DNA from 3 places in the Neobacillus sp. B24 genome. Region 1 is predicted to be linked to each of the others. Evidence: predicted binding sites of a transcription regulator. Region 1 holds the regulator's gene; each other region holds the start of a gene.
What was found. Region 1 encodes Rex, which represses fermentation and respiration genes when NADH is low (regulators of the CRP and FNR family bind a similar motif). Its sites were predicted from a motif close to TTGTGAAATATTTCACAA; they were not measured.

Region 1 (4,291 bases):
ATTTGCTTTTTCAAGCATCAACTTTGCAAGAGCGAGGCGCGCTTTTTCGCCGCCGCTTAATGAAGAAACATTCTTCAAAACATCATCACCGGTAAATAGGAAATTCCCAAGCACCGTACGAATTTCTTTTTCCGGTTTGAGCGGGTATTCATCCCACAGCTCGTTCAACACCCGTTTATTCGAGGTCAAATTGGCCTGTTCCTGATCGTAATAACCGATGGATAAATTGGTTCCGTAGAAAATCGTTCCGGCCAGCGCCGGCAGCTTTTTGATAATGGTTTTTAACAGGGTGGATTTGCCAATGCCGTTCGGTCCAACAAGGGCAATGCTGTCGCCCCTAAAGACACGAAAAGAAATGCCTTCAGACACCTTTTCGCCTTCATAACCGACGGCAAGCGAATCAACTGTTAACACATCATTGCCGCTTTGCCGCTCTATTTCAAACGAGAAAGAGGCTGATTTTTCATCGCCTAGCGGCCTGTCCATTATGTCCATTTTTTCAAGCTTCTTCCGCCGGCTTTGCGCCCGCTTCGTTGTTGTGGCGCGCGCTATGTTTCTCTGAATGAAATCCTTTAATGCAGCAACCTCTTCCTGCTGCTTTTCGTAAAGCTTCATATCACGTTCATAATTGGCGGCCTTTTGATCAAGATAAGAGCTATAGTTACCAGGAAAACGTTGTATTTGTTTGCGTGAAACTTCATAAACCTGGGTAACTACTTTATCCAAAAAATAACGGTCGTGGGATACGATCAAAATTGCGCCGTCATAGCCCTGCAAATATTGTTCCAGCCAGGATAATGTTTCAATATCAAGATGGTTGGTAGGCTCGTCCAATATTAAAATATCAGGCTTAGTTAACAGGAGCTTGCCTAATGCCAAACGAGTTTTTTGCCCGCCGCTTAGGCTGGAAATCATTAATGAATGGTCAGAGAAATTTAAACCGTGCAGAACGGAACGAATATCAGCTTCATATTGATAGCCGCCCTGTTCTTTAAATTTCACTTGAAGCTGGTCATATTCTTTTAATACTCTATCGTACCTTACTGAATCCTCAAAGATATTAGGGTCGGCCATTTGTGCCTCAAGTCTGCGCAGCGATTTCTCCATATCCAGCAGACCTTCGAAGACAGTCAGCATTTCACCCCAAATCGAAAGATTGGACTCAAGACCGGTATTCTGAGCCAAATACCCAATGGTAACATCCTTTGGTTTGATGATTTCCCCGCCATCATGTCCCAGTTCACCGGCAATTATTTTTAAAAGCGTTGATTTGCCTGCTCCGTTCCGTCCGACGAGGGCTACCCGGTCCCTAGTTTGTAATTCCAGCTTTATATTGGATAAAATAAGGTCAGCACCATAATATTTTTGTAATTGATTAACCTGTAATAAAATCATCTTTTGTCACCTCTATTGCTATAATTAGTGTACCGTATTCCTTGATAGTCGGCAATAAAGCGGGGCTAGCATAAATTTGTAAATAAAAGTTCAAAGTTTCACACACATTTATGTGAAAATATTGTATCATTTTGAAGGGAGGCAATAATTTTATGGCTGAATTTACTCATTTTAATGAAGAGGGCAGAGCTAAAATGGTCGATGTCAGTGACAAGCCGGAAACGGCACGCACCGCTATTGCCCGTTCTAGCATAACTGTTAGTAATGAGATTTATGAAAAAGTAACGAATCACGAAATGAAAAAAGGCGATGTATTAGCGGTGGCTCAAGTAGCAGCGGTGATGGCTGCAAAAAAGACTTGGGATCTTATTCCGATGTGCCATCCGATTCCGCTGACTGGCGTGAATGTCATTTTCTCTTGGGAAAAGACCGAGCGGCAACAGTATACATTACATATAGAGGCATCGGTTAAAACGAAGGGCAGCACAGGTGTTGAAATGGAAGCGCTGACAGCGGCGTCGGTTTGCGCTTTAACTGTGTACGATATGTGCAAGGCCGTGGATAAAGGTATGGTTATTGGACCGACTTTCCTAGTTGAAAAAACAGGCGGCAAAAATGGTGATTTTAAACGAAATATATAGCGGGGGGGTAGGAGTATGGCTAACGAAACAACGAAAATACCGCAGGCCACGGCAAAACGGCTGCCTTTGTATTATCGATTTTTGAAGAACTTGCATTCTTCCGGGAAGCAGCGTGTGTCCTCAGCGGAGTTAAGTGAAGCGGTAAAGGTCGATTCAGCAACAATCCGCCGTGATTTTTCCTACTTTGGTGCGCTTGGGAAAAAGGGCTACGGATACAATGTGAATTACCTGTTAAGCTTTTTTAGTAAAACGCTAGATCAGGACGAATTGACTAAGGTGGCGTTGATTGGGGTCGGTAATCTCGGCACTGCCTTTTTACACTATAATTTTTTGAAAAATAATAATACCAAAATTGAGTGTGCGTTTGATGTGGATCCGGGGAAAATCGGCACGTCCATCGGTGATGTTCCGATTTATGATATGGCTGATTTGGAGCAGCGTTTACTTGAAGAAAATATTCCAGTAGTTATCCTTACGGTTCCAGCTCCTGTTGCCCAGCAAATTACTGACCAGATTGTCAAATCCAATGTAAAAGGGATATTAAATTTTACGCCGGCACGGTTAAACGTTCCACCAGGTATCCGTGTTCATCATATTGACTTGGCGGTTGAACTGCAATCACTCGTTTACTTTTTAAAGCATTATCCAAATGATGAAGAGATAGAAGAATAACTGTTTTAAGGGTTTTTCACAAAATAGGTGAAAAGCCCTTTTTGTTTTATTTTACTATACAAAATGATGAAAACGGGATAATATAGTATATAAATCCAATATGAAAGGTTGGAATTAAAGTGGGAGTAGAAAATTCAGTTCGTTCAATCCCTCGACCGCTTGTCAAAGCAAATCAGTTGACGATTGTAGTAAGTGTGATTCTAACATGGGTATCAGGTCAGGAATGGATCTTATTAATCCCATTGTTGGCTGGACTTTCAGGACTATTATTCGGATACAATCCGGTTATGCAAGTTGCAAAATTATTTTTAAGAAAAGACCCTAAGGAATATATTCCCGAAGATTGGGAGCAGCAGCAATTTAATCAAAAAATTGCTGTATCCTGCCTTACCTTCGGATTTGCCGGCTTTTTATTGGGCTGGAATGCAATCGGGTATATATTTACGATTATGGTAGCAGCAGCGGCAACTGTTGCGATTCTTGGTTTTTGTATCGGTTGTTTTATTCATTACCAGTGGACCCAATATCGCTTTCGCAGGGCACATCGATAATTGTCTATAGATAGGTCTGACTTTGTCAGACCTTTTTTGTTGCCTGCTTCTATTTGACGTTTCCATATCCTTACATTTACAATTAATTTGAAAATTACGAATAATTGTTGTGGAGGGTGACCATTCTATGAAACTCGTTTCCCAAGAATCTGAAACAAGAGGAGAAAACTCTTACAGCTTTGATGAATTTCTCGAAAAGCGTGACAATCTTGATTGGTATCGTGATGAACCTTTTTTGCAAAAGGCCGCAGAAAAATTTCTCGGCGGCAGGTTTAAGGAAATTCACGAAAAGCTCCTGGCATTTTCTCCTACTGCTTCTTCTAAATGGAACAGGTTAGCTGAGCGGATCGCACGCCCTGAGGTGCGTCCGTACATGCTCCATTATGATGCGTTTAATCATCGTATTGACCGAATTGTCCGGCCGCAGGAAGTTCACCAATTGGAATCCGAAATCTTTGGAGAAGGGCTTTTTTCTAGCAAAATGCCCGCTTGGGAAAGCTTTTTGAAAAGAATGTTGATCCATCAATTGGGTGAAGCTGGTGTAACCTGTCCGTTAACGTGTACACATGGATTGGTGGCGCTTTTGGATCAGTTCCGGGACGAAGCCTGCCCTGAACTGTATGATGTTTTAATGCATACAAAAGAGGGGGTGAACGGAGAATTTGCGATTGGCGCCCAGTTTATGACCGAGATTCAGGGTGGTTCTGATTTGCCTGCCAATGTCCTGGAAGCAGTTCCGGATGGAAAGTACTATCGATTATACGGCAATAAATTCTTCTGCTCGGCGGCGCATGCCGATTATTCGGTTGTCACTGCGAAAATCTCAGGTACTGATAAGGTGTCCACGTTTGTTGTACCATCCTGGCTGCCAGGAGATAAAGAGAAGGAAAAACGAAACAGCTACGATATTAACCGAATCAAATGGAAAATGGGGACTTCGGAGCTGCCGACTGCGGAAATTCAATATAAAGGAGCACTTGCCTATCCGATCGGACCGAAGGATAGGGGCATTGCCGTTGCTGTCGGCATCGT
Region 2 (4,291 bases), 1.5 Mb from region 1:
TCCCGAATGCCATTCCTGCTATCGTTGCGGCATTATGCATTTTTTCACGGGCGAGTTCATCACTTCCATCCCGATATGCTCTTGGCAAATATTCAAAAACAAGCTGACTAGCTTTCATGGCCAGTCCGTCCGTATAATCATTTGCCAAAACGGAGACATATGACTCGATCGCGTGTGTAAGCACATCCATGCCAGTATCAGCCGTCACATGTTTCGGAACGGTCAAGGCAAACTGGGGATCGACAATGGCCACGTCGGGTGTAAGCTGGGCATCGACTAATGGATATTTTATATTGCCATTTTTGTCAGAGATGACAGAGGCAGATGTAACCTCTGAGCCTGTGCCTGATGTTGTTGGAATCGCAATGAAATTCGCTTTACTGCGAAGTGCCGGAAACTTTACAACCCTCTTGCTTGGGTCAAAGAACTTCTGAGTCAGGCTCTTGAAATCTGTATCAGGATGTTCATAGAATAACCACATCGCTTTTGCCGCGTCCATGACCGAGCCGCCGCCAAGGGCAATAATGAAGTCCGGCTGGAACTTTCTCATCCTTTCAGCCCCTGCCATGACTGTATCGATGCTTGGTTCTTGTTCAATATCCCAAAAAACATCACAAAGAACATTGTTAGTATTCTTTTTTAAATAATATTGAACTTTATCGACATAACCGTTCGAAAGCGCACTTCCGCTTGTAACGATAAACGCTCTCGAGATTTTCGGAATCGCTGCGAGCATTTGAATCGAGTTTTTCTCAAAAAATATTTGCGATGGTACCTTAAACCACTGGGTCATGGTTCTTCTTTTCGGTACTTTTTTAATATTCAACAGGTTTGCTGCCCCAACATTCTGTGACACTGAGTTCCCTCCATATGTTCCGCACCCGATGGTTAGTGACGGTAACGAAGTGTTATAGACATCCCCCATGGCCCCATGTGTAGTCGGTGCATTAACCATGATTCTGCCCGCTTTCATTCTTACAGCAAAGCTGTCGATAACATCCTTGTCTTCGGTATGGATAGCTGCCGAATGGCCCAGCCCTCCGTATTCGAGCGTTTGTTCACAAACTAGCAGCCCTTCTGCAAAACTGCTCACCTTGTAACAGGCAAGGATCGGACTTAATTTTTCGCATGAAAGGAGATACTTCGGTCCGACACCCTCGATTTCTGCAACTAGTATCTTTGTATTGACCGGAACATTGACACCGGCCATTTTCGCAATCATATAGGCCGGAAGACCGACAATCATTGGATTCAACGCTGCATGTTTAGAGTCAATGACAACCTGTTCCACCAGATGCCGTTCCTCGTCATTTAAGAAATAGCAATTATTGGAGATAAATTCGTTTCGTACCTCATCATAAATTTCCTGATCAATGACAAGAGCTTGTTCGGAGGCGCAGATCATGCCGTTGTCAAAGGTTTTTGACAGGATAATATCATTGACAGCCCGCTTAATATTTGCACTTTTTTCAATATAAGCAGGAACATTACCGGCACCGACACCCAGTGCAGGTTTTCCGGAACTATAAGCAGCCTTTACTAGATTCGGACCACCCGTTGCCAAAATAAGTGAAACCTTCGGGTGTATCATTAAAGCTTGAAACGCTTCGTGTGAAGGGGTTTCAATCCACTGGATACAGTTCTCTGGTGCCCCGGCCTTCAATGCCGCATCCCGCAAGAGCTGGGCTGCAATAGTACAGCATTTTTGTGCATATCGGGGAAACGCAAAGATGATTGGATTGCGGGTTTTTAGTGAAATTAGCGATTTAAAAATGACCGTAGAAGTCGGATTTGTAATTGGAATGATACCCGCAATCACTCCGACCGGTTCTGCCATTTCCACCATCTCTTCATTTTCGTTTTCACTGATCACCCCTACAGTTTTCATATCCCTGATATTGTTGTAAATCATCTCGGTAGCAAACATATTTTTGAAGACTTTATCTTCATAAACCCCTCTTTGGGTTTCTTTTATGGCGAGTTTCGCCAAGTATCTGTGATTTTCAAGCGCAGTCAATGCCATTTGTTTGACAATTTCATCAACCATTTCTTGACTAAACACGCGGAATTCGTTTAACGCCTTGGCAGCATTACCTGCCAACACATCAATCATCTCAGCAATTTGCTGCTTCTCCTGAACCACTTTTTCTTTTACAGCCATTTTTATATTCCCTCCAGAAATATAGATTTGAGCTTTCCTTGCGCTTCTGGAAAAAATATATCATGTCAGATTTTCGAATATTGTCGAATCTTGCGCAAAAATGAATGAATACCCATTCATTTTTCAAAAGTTCACAAAAAATTCAAATGTTGCATGCACCAATAAAAAAAGCCATAAACCCTATTGGAATAGAGTTTATGGCTCGGAATAATAATCAGCCTGTATTCCTTAACCCTGCGGAAATCCCGCTAATGGTCAGTAATACTTCCATTAATAGTTCTTCACTGAGCTCATCTTGTTTTCGCAGCTCGCTGATTAGCTCAACTTGCAAGAAATTTAACGGATCAACATAAGGGTTCCGTCTAAATACCGATTCCTTAATATTCGGTGTATGGTCAAGCAACTCTTGATCCTCCGTGATTTTTAGCAGGATGGCTTTTGTACGCTCATACTCTTCAAGAATATTTGAAAAAATTCTTTCGCCCATTACTTTATCGTCAACCAGTAATAAATACTCCTTTGCGGTTGGAATATCGGCTTTCATTAAGGCCATTTGCAAGTTATCAATGGTCGATTGGAAGAATGGCCAATTTTGATACATTTGCCGGAGCAGCTTCAAATTCTGCTCACCCTTGACTGCAAATGTCTCGAGTCCAGTCCCTGCAGCATACCAGCCTGGAAGCAGCTGACGGCTTTGTGTCCATGCGAACACCCAAGGTATCGCTCGCAAGTCCTCAAATCTTCCTTTATTCTTACGGCTCATCGGCCTTGAGCCAATGTTTAATTCAGCCAATTCCTTTAATGGGGTTGCCTGATGGAAGTAGCTAAGAAAATCTGGGTTTTCGAAGACTAGAGACTGATATTTGGCCAGTGCGGCATCAGAAATTTCCTCAATTGCAATTTCCCACTCTTTTTCTCGAACTTGCCCCAAAATGGCAGCCTTTGATACTCGAGCAGAAGCTAACAGAAACGTGGAGGTTGCCTGTTCCAGACTTCGGTATGCAATATCCTCAAGCAGATAGCGTGATGATAAGACTTCTCCTTGTTCGGTAATTTTCACTCCGTCACCAATGGTCTCCGCTGGCTGGGATAGAAGGCTTCTATGTAACGGCCCGCCGCCCCGGCCTAATGAACCGCCTCGGCCATGGAAAAATTTCAAGCGAATCTGATAACGCTTTGCCATTTCGTGAATTTCAATCTGGGCGTTATAAAGTTTCCAGTTTGCAGTTAATGTCCCACCGTCTTTACTTCCATCTGAATAGCCGAGCATAATTTCCTGATGGTCACCGAGTACAGTCAGATGTTGCCGATACACTGGCATATTGAAAAGTGTTTCCATAATTTTTGGACCTGACGTTAAATCGTCAATTGTTTCTAGAAGCGGTGCCACATTTAAATGGCTCTCCAATTTCCCATCAGCATGAAGACGATATAGCCCGGCCTCTTTCGCTAGTACAAGTACCTCAAGCAAGTCGCTTGGAGATTTTGTCATACTAACGAGATATACGGATATTGAACGCCGGCCAAATTCTTCATGTGCCTGCTTGATCATCTGAAATACTTTAATCATTTCCTGTGTTTCGGCTGAATAATCCTCATGGAGCAACAATAGCGGCCGCGGGTCACGAAGAATATCTTGTAATATGTTTATCTTTTCATCCTCGGAAAGACCAGGATAATTTTCTGAGATACCAACTTTTTTCAGGATTTCGGTGATCGCTGCCTCGTGTTCACCGCTATGATTACGAATATCAAGTGTAGCCAAGTGAAACCCAAATAATTGGACCTGGCGAATCAGTTTGCGAATAATCCTCAATTCATGTTTGACAGGATGATGTTTTTTTAAGCTTCTGGCAATCATTTCGAGATCTTCTAAGAGCTTATCAGCTGTCCGATAACCCAAATCTGATTTTCCAACGTGTTTTACCCGTTCAATCATGATGGCAAACGCCCGGCGATACACCTCGTTTTGGTTCGGCCATCTTTTGTCTTCTGGTAAAATTCGGGCCTCATATTTCTCAAGAAAAGCAAACAGATCTTCACTGACTTCAACCCGGGTAGTGGAGTGGCTATATCGTTTCATTAAATCAACTAATACGTCTTTATATTTCTTTAATACAAGCCGGCGCT
Region 3 (4,291 bases), 1.9 Mb from region 1:
AGACAACAGAAGTTGCCGCTGTTAAATGGAAGTGTCCAGTTACCCAAATTGTATTATGAACCACTTGGTCCATTTGGTTGGATGCATTGATAATACCGCCTGCACCAGCAGGAATGAACGAAGCCATCCCGATAAATGGAACGATGAAACGCGCGTCATTCCAAGGAAGAACCTTAAACCAGCCAAACAGGCCTGTTGCACCTTTCGATCTGCCGTATCTTTCAAAGGTAGCAAACAATGAGAATGCTGTCATTAAAGATGGAATAACCACCATAAATGTTAGGATGACTTGGAAAAACTTCCATGCTGGATCAATTCCTGGCTCGGTTAACTGGTGGTGGAAACCAACCGGAATCGAGAAGAGCAAGAATAAAATAAATGATAGACGAGCAAGTGAATCAGAGAAAATTTTACCACCGATAATTTTTGGAATGATGGCATACCAGCACATATACGCTGGAAGTAACCAGAAATAAACTAATGGGTGACCGAAATACCAGAATAAAGTCCGGCTTACGAGTACATCGACAGTATCAACAATGCCAAGTGACCAAGGAAGCAGCTGGAATAATACAGTTGCCGCAACGCCTAAAGTTGCTACAATCCACATTACCGTATTGATAACAGCCATGAAGCTTAATAGTGGGCTTGGCTTCCCTGGGTTATTCTTGCGCCATTTTGCGTATGTCATAATTTGTGCCGCACCGTCAACCCAGCTGCCGACAACGACAAATGTCAAACCTAAATAGAAAATCCAGTGTGCTTTAAGCGGTGCATAGAATGTGTATAGAACTGATGCTTCATTTAATAGAATCATCGTCCCCGCCATTAGCGTACCGGCAGTCATTAACCAAAATCCAATCCAGCCAGTGCGTCTTGCAGCAGGAGAATGAGTACCAGCAGTTCTTGAAACGGCTGCATATTGAAAACCCATAATAAAGAATGTTGTCAAAACGAGTCCCATCAAAACGCCGTGGGCTGTTAGAATTTGATAATAGCCAATACCCCATGGCAGTTCAAATTTTCCGGAACGGACCAGGGTTTGCAGAAGACCCATTAAGCCCCCAAGCGCAAGGGCACCAAATGCTACAAAAAAGTGTGCCATAGAAAGTTTCGCATCACGCGGGTCAACCTTTACTTTTGCTGAATAATTGTTCATCATTATTTTACCACCTCAATCTTCGAGAACATTAAGTGGTGTCCAGAACCACAGTATTCATTACAAACGATTAAGTATTCTCCGGCTTTGTCAAAAGTAGTCGTATATTCGCTAATGTAGCCAGGCTCAAGCATCATATTAATATTTGTCCCAGCTACTTCAAAACCATGGACGACGTCTTTTGTAGTAGCCATTACCTTAACCTTTGCTCCAAGCGGCACTTCGACTTGTGCAGGCTGATAAGAGAATGCAGATGCTACATAAACTAACTCATAATCCCATTCTTTCCCTTCAACCTTATGTAGTCCGGGTTTATCGAATGGCTTTGTTGTATCCACCTTTTCAGGATCAATTGTCGTTAAACAGCTTGCCGGCTTGTTACCTAAATAGAAGGCGCTTACCCCAACCACTGTCAGGAAAATGACTAAGCAGCTGACACCGAAAATCAGCCAAATTTTTTCAAATTTATGCATATGCATAATGTTTTCCCCCTTCAAAAATTAAAAACGATCTACAAATAGATAGAAGACACTTACCCATGAAACGATAATAAAAAGTCCTAGAAAGAAAACAGATGCCAATGTCCCCTTTAATGAGGAACTGTCTTCGACCTGTGTTTGTTGTTTTGTCTTTAGTTCCGCCTTCACCATCCCCTTACACCCCTTTCAAAATTTAGAAGAAATTAAATAAGTTCTCTTTCATAATACAAAACAATTGTGAATTAAAAATATGAAATTTAGGAGTTCACAAAATGTTCATTCCTTAGGTATCTACTATGTTAATGTTAAAAACTTGATGTAACAGTGATTTAAATCACAAATGCATCCCGTTAATTGTGAATAAAGTGTGAACAATCACATGTACCGTGTGATTTATGTAATTGATAATTCTTTCACAAACTGAAATAATACCAGCCATCGCCCGCTCGTTTCGTCACCATTTGAAAAAAACAGAAATATGATAAACCAAATATTCTATTTTGGCTGGAAGCGGTGGAATAAATGGAGAAATATTATTGTGAACAATGCCGTCTAATATATAACAAGAAAGAGATTTGTAAAGTATGCGGCAGCCTGGCAGGCAATAAAATTCAAATAGAGGTTCAAAAGCAGTCTGAAAAATGACCACATTACAATTTAGACTTCGTCTAAAATTGGAAATGTTTACGTAATGAAGGGATTTCATTTTCGAGATATAATAAAAAAGCACAGCAACAACAACCTTCAAAACGTTGGCTTCTCCAGACTGGGGGAGCTTTTTTTTGTTTGAATATATTGGGATATTTATCCGTGTGTTGGAAAAAATACCAGTACCTTATGTATTAGGAGAATGACAATGCCTTCAATTATTTCCGTAGCAGAGGTACTTCCACCATATGAAATCAAACAGGATCAGGTATGTGAATTTGCCAGAAACCTGTTTGCCGAATCTTTTAAAGATATTGATCGGTTATTACAGGCTTTTCCTAACGGTCAAATTGAAAAGAGGCATTTTGTAAAAGAAATTGATTGGTACCAGGTTGAACATACCTTTGAAGAAAAAAATGATGCCTTTATTGAGAGTGCTGTAACTCTTGGCAAGGAGGCCATTACAAAATGCTTACAAGATGGTCACTTTCTAAAAAAAACGGTTCCCTGCAAGGAAATCGAAGCCATCTTCTTTATTACCTCAACAGGAATTGCGACACCTAGTATTGAAGCCAGAATCATGAATCAATTACCGTTTAATCAACATACGAAACGAATACCGATTTGGGGACTGGGGTGTGCCGGAGGTGCCGCCGGATTATCGAGAGCGGCAGAGTATTGTATGGCGTTCCCGAAGTCCAAGGTGCTGGTACTATCTGTTGAACTATGCAGTTTGACTTTTCAACGAAATGACACCTCAAAAAGTAATTTAATTGGGACTTCCTTGTTTGCAGACGGGGTTGCCTGCGCATTAGTCTGTGGCGATTCAAGCAATATTGATGACTACCGCAGAAAACCTACTACACCATCAATCGTTGCGACCGACTCGACCCTCATGCCGGATTCACTTGATGTGATGGGCTGGGATGTTAAAAATGACGGGTTATATGTAGTGTTCTCCAGGGACATTCCGCAAATTATCCAAAATTGGCTTAAGCCGGTGATTACTTCATTTTTAAAGCATAAGCGACTTGATTTGGAGAAAGTCGATTATTTAATTGCCCATCCCGGCGGAAAAAAAGTATTAGAGGCCTACCGGAAAGTAATGGACCTTCCTGAGGCCATGACTGAAACATCCTCGGAGGTGTTAAGACAGTTTGGCAATATGTCTTCGGCGACAATTCTTTACGTGTTAAGGCGTGTGATGAAATTGGATATTCCCCGTGGTTCATACGGGCTTTGTACGGCGTTAGGTCCGGGGTTCAGTTCGGAGCTTTTGCTGTTGAGGTGGTTTGAATGAACGACTTTCTTTCTTTTTCATATTTGTTTGGTTTTGTATTATGTCAGCGAATGGTTGAGCTGTTGATTGCAAAAAAGAATGAAACGTGGATGAAGCGGCAGGGGGCAATTGAGTTTGGCACGATACACTATCGATTTATGGTCCTAATACATATGCTGTTTTTGATTTGTTTCGTCCTTGAGGTATTAGTTTTTAAACATGGGTTGTCACCGATATGGCCTGTCTTATTAACTGGTTTTGTTTTAACCCAGGTTCTGAGAATTTGGGTTATTGGATCACTCGGGCGATATTGGAATACTAAAATCATTGTCCTGCCGAATGCTGCCGTGGTTCGCAAGGGTCCTTACCGATATATCAAGCATCCAAACTATCTGGTTGTTTCTATAGAAATAGTAGTGATCCCTCTGCTTTACAATGCGTATTATACGGCTCTTTTTTTTACCGTTTTAAACCTTATTATGTTAGCGGTTCGCATTCCCAAGGAAGAACAAGCGCTCGGAAGTGTTACAGAATATAATGGTGCCTTTCAGGACTGTCCAAGGTTAATCCCAAAGATTGTTAAATAATTTTGTCAATTACCATTATCTTATTGAAAATAATTCTCACCTATGTTAATATTCACTTAACGATGAAAATCATTCTCAACAAGGATGGTGTTACATATGGCATATGCCTTCGTTGGCGGAACAATTATCATTTATGCAT

Region 2: a site for Rex is predicted at 2,281-2,298, ahead of adhE (bifunctional acetaldehyde-CoA/alcohol dehydrogenase). Genes of this name have one in related genera too.
Region 3: a site for Rex is predicted at 2,040-2,057, ahead of ACZ43M_RS18690 (cytochrome c oxidase subunit 2A). Genes of this name have one in related genera too.

What each region holds. Positions count from the first base shown of each region.
Region 1 covers NZ_AP035777.1:292,871-297,161, forward strand. Annotated here, with positions in the region: gene ACZ43M_RS01585 (ABC-F family ATP-binding cassette domain-containing protein) at 1-1,395, opposite strand, end outside; gene moaC (cyclic pyranopterin monophosphate synthase MoaC) at 1,548-2,036, shown strand; gene ACZ43M_RS01595 (redox-sensing transcriptional repressor Rex) at 2,052-2,708, shown strand; gene ACZ43M_RS01600 (DUF4395 domain-containing protein) at 2,828-3,259, shown strand; gene ACZ43M_RS01605 (acyl-CoA dehydrogenase family protein) at 3,387-4,291, shown strand, end outside.
Region 2 covers NZ_AP035777.1:1,788,561-1,792,851, reverse strand. Annotated here, with positions in the region: gene adhE (bifunctional acetaldehyde-CoA/alcohol dehydrogenase) at 1-2,161, opposite strand, end outside; gene ppc (phosphoenolpyruvate carboxylase) at 2,376-4,291, opposite strand, start outside.
Region 3 covers NZ_AP035777.1:3,791,769-3,796,059, reverse strand. Annotated here, with positions in the region: gene ACZ43M_RS18700 (b(o/a)3-type cytochrome-c oxidase subunit 1) at 1-1,159, opposite strand, end outside; gene ACZ43M_RS18695 (cytochrome c oxidase subunit II) at 1,162-1,638, opposite strand; gene ACZ43M_RS18690 (cytochrome c oxidase subunit 2A) at 1,660-1,809, opposite strand; gene ACZ43M_RS18685 (type III polyketide synthase) at 2,495-3,586, shown strand; gene ACZ43M_RS18680 (isoprenylcysteine carboxyl methyltransferase family protein) at 3,583-4,152, shown strand.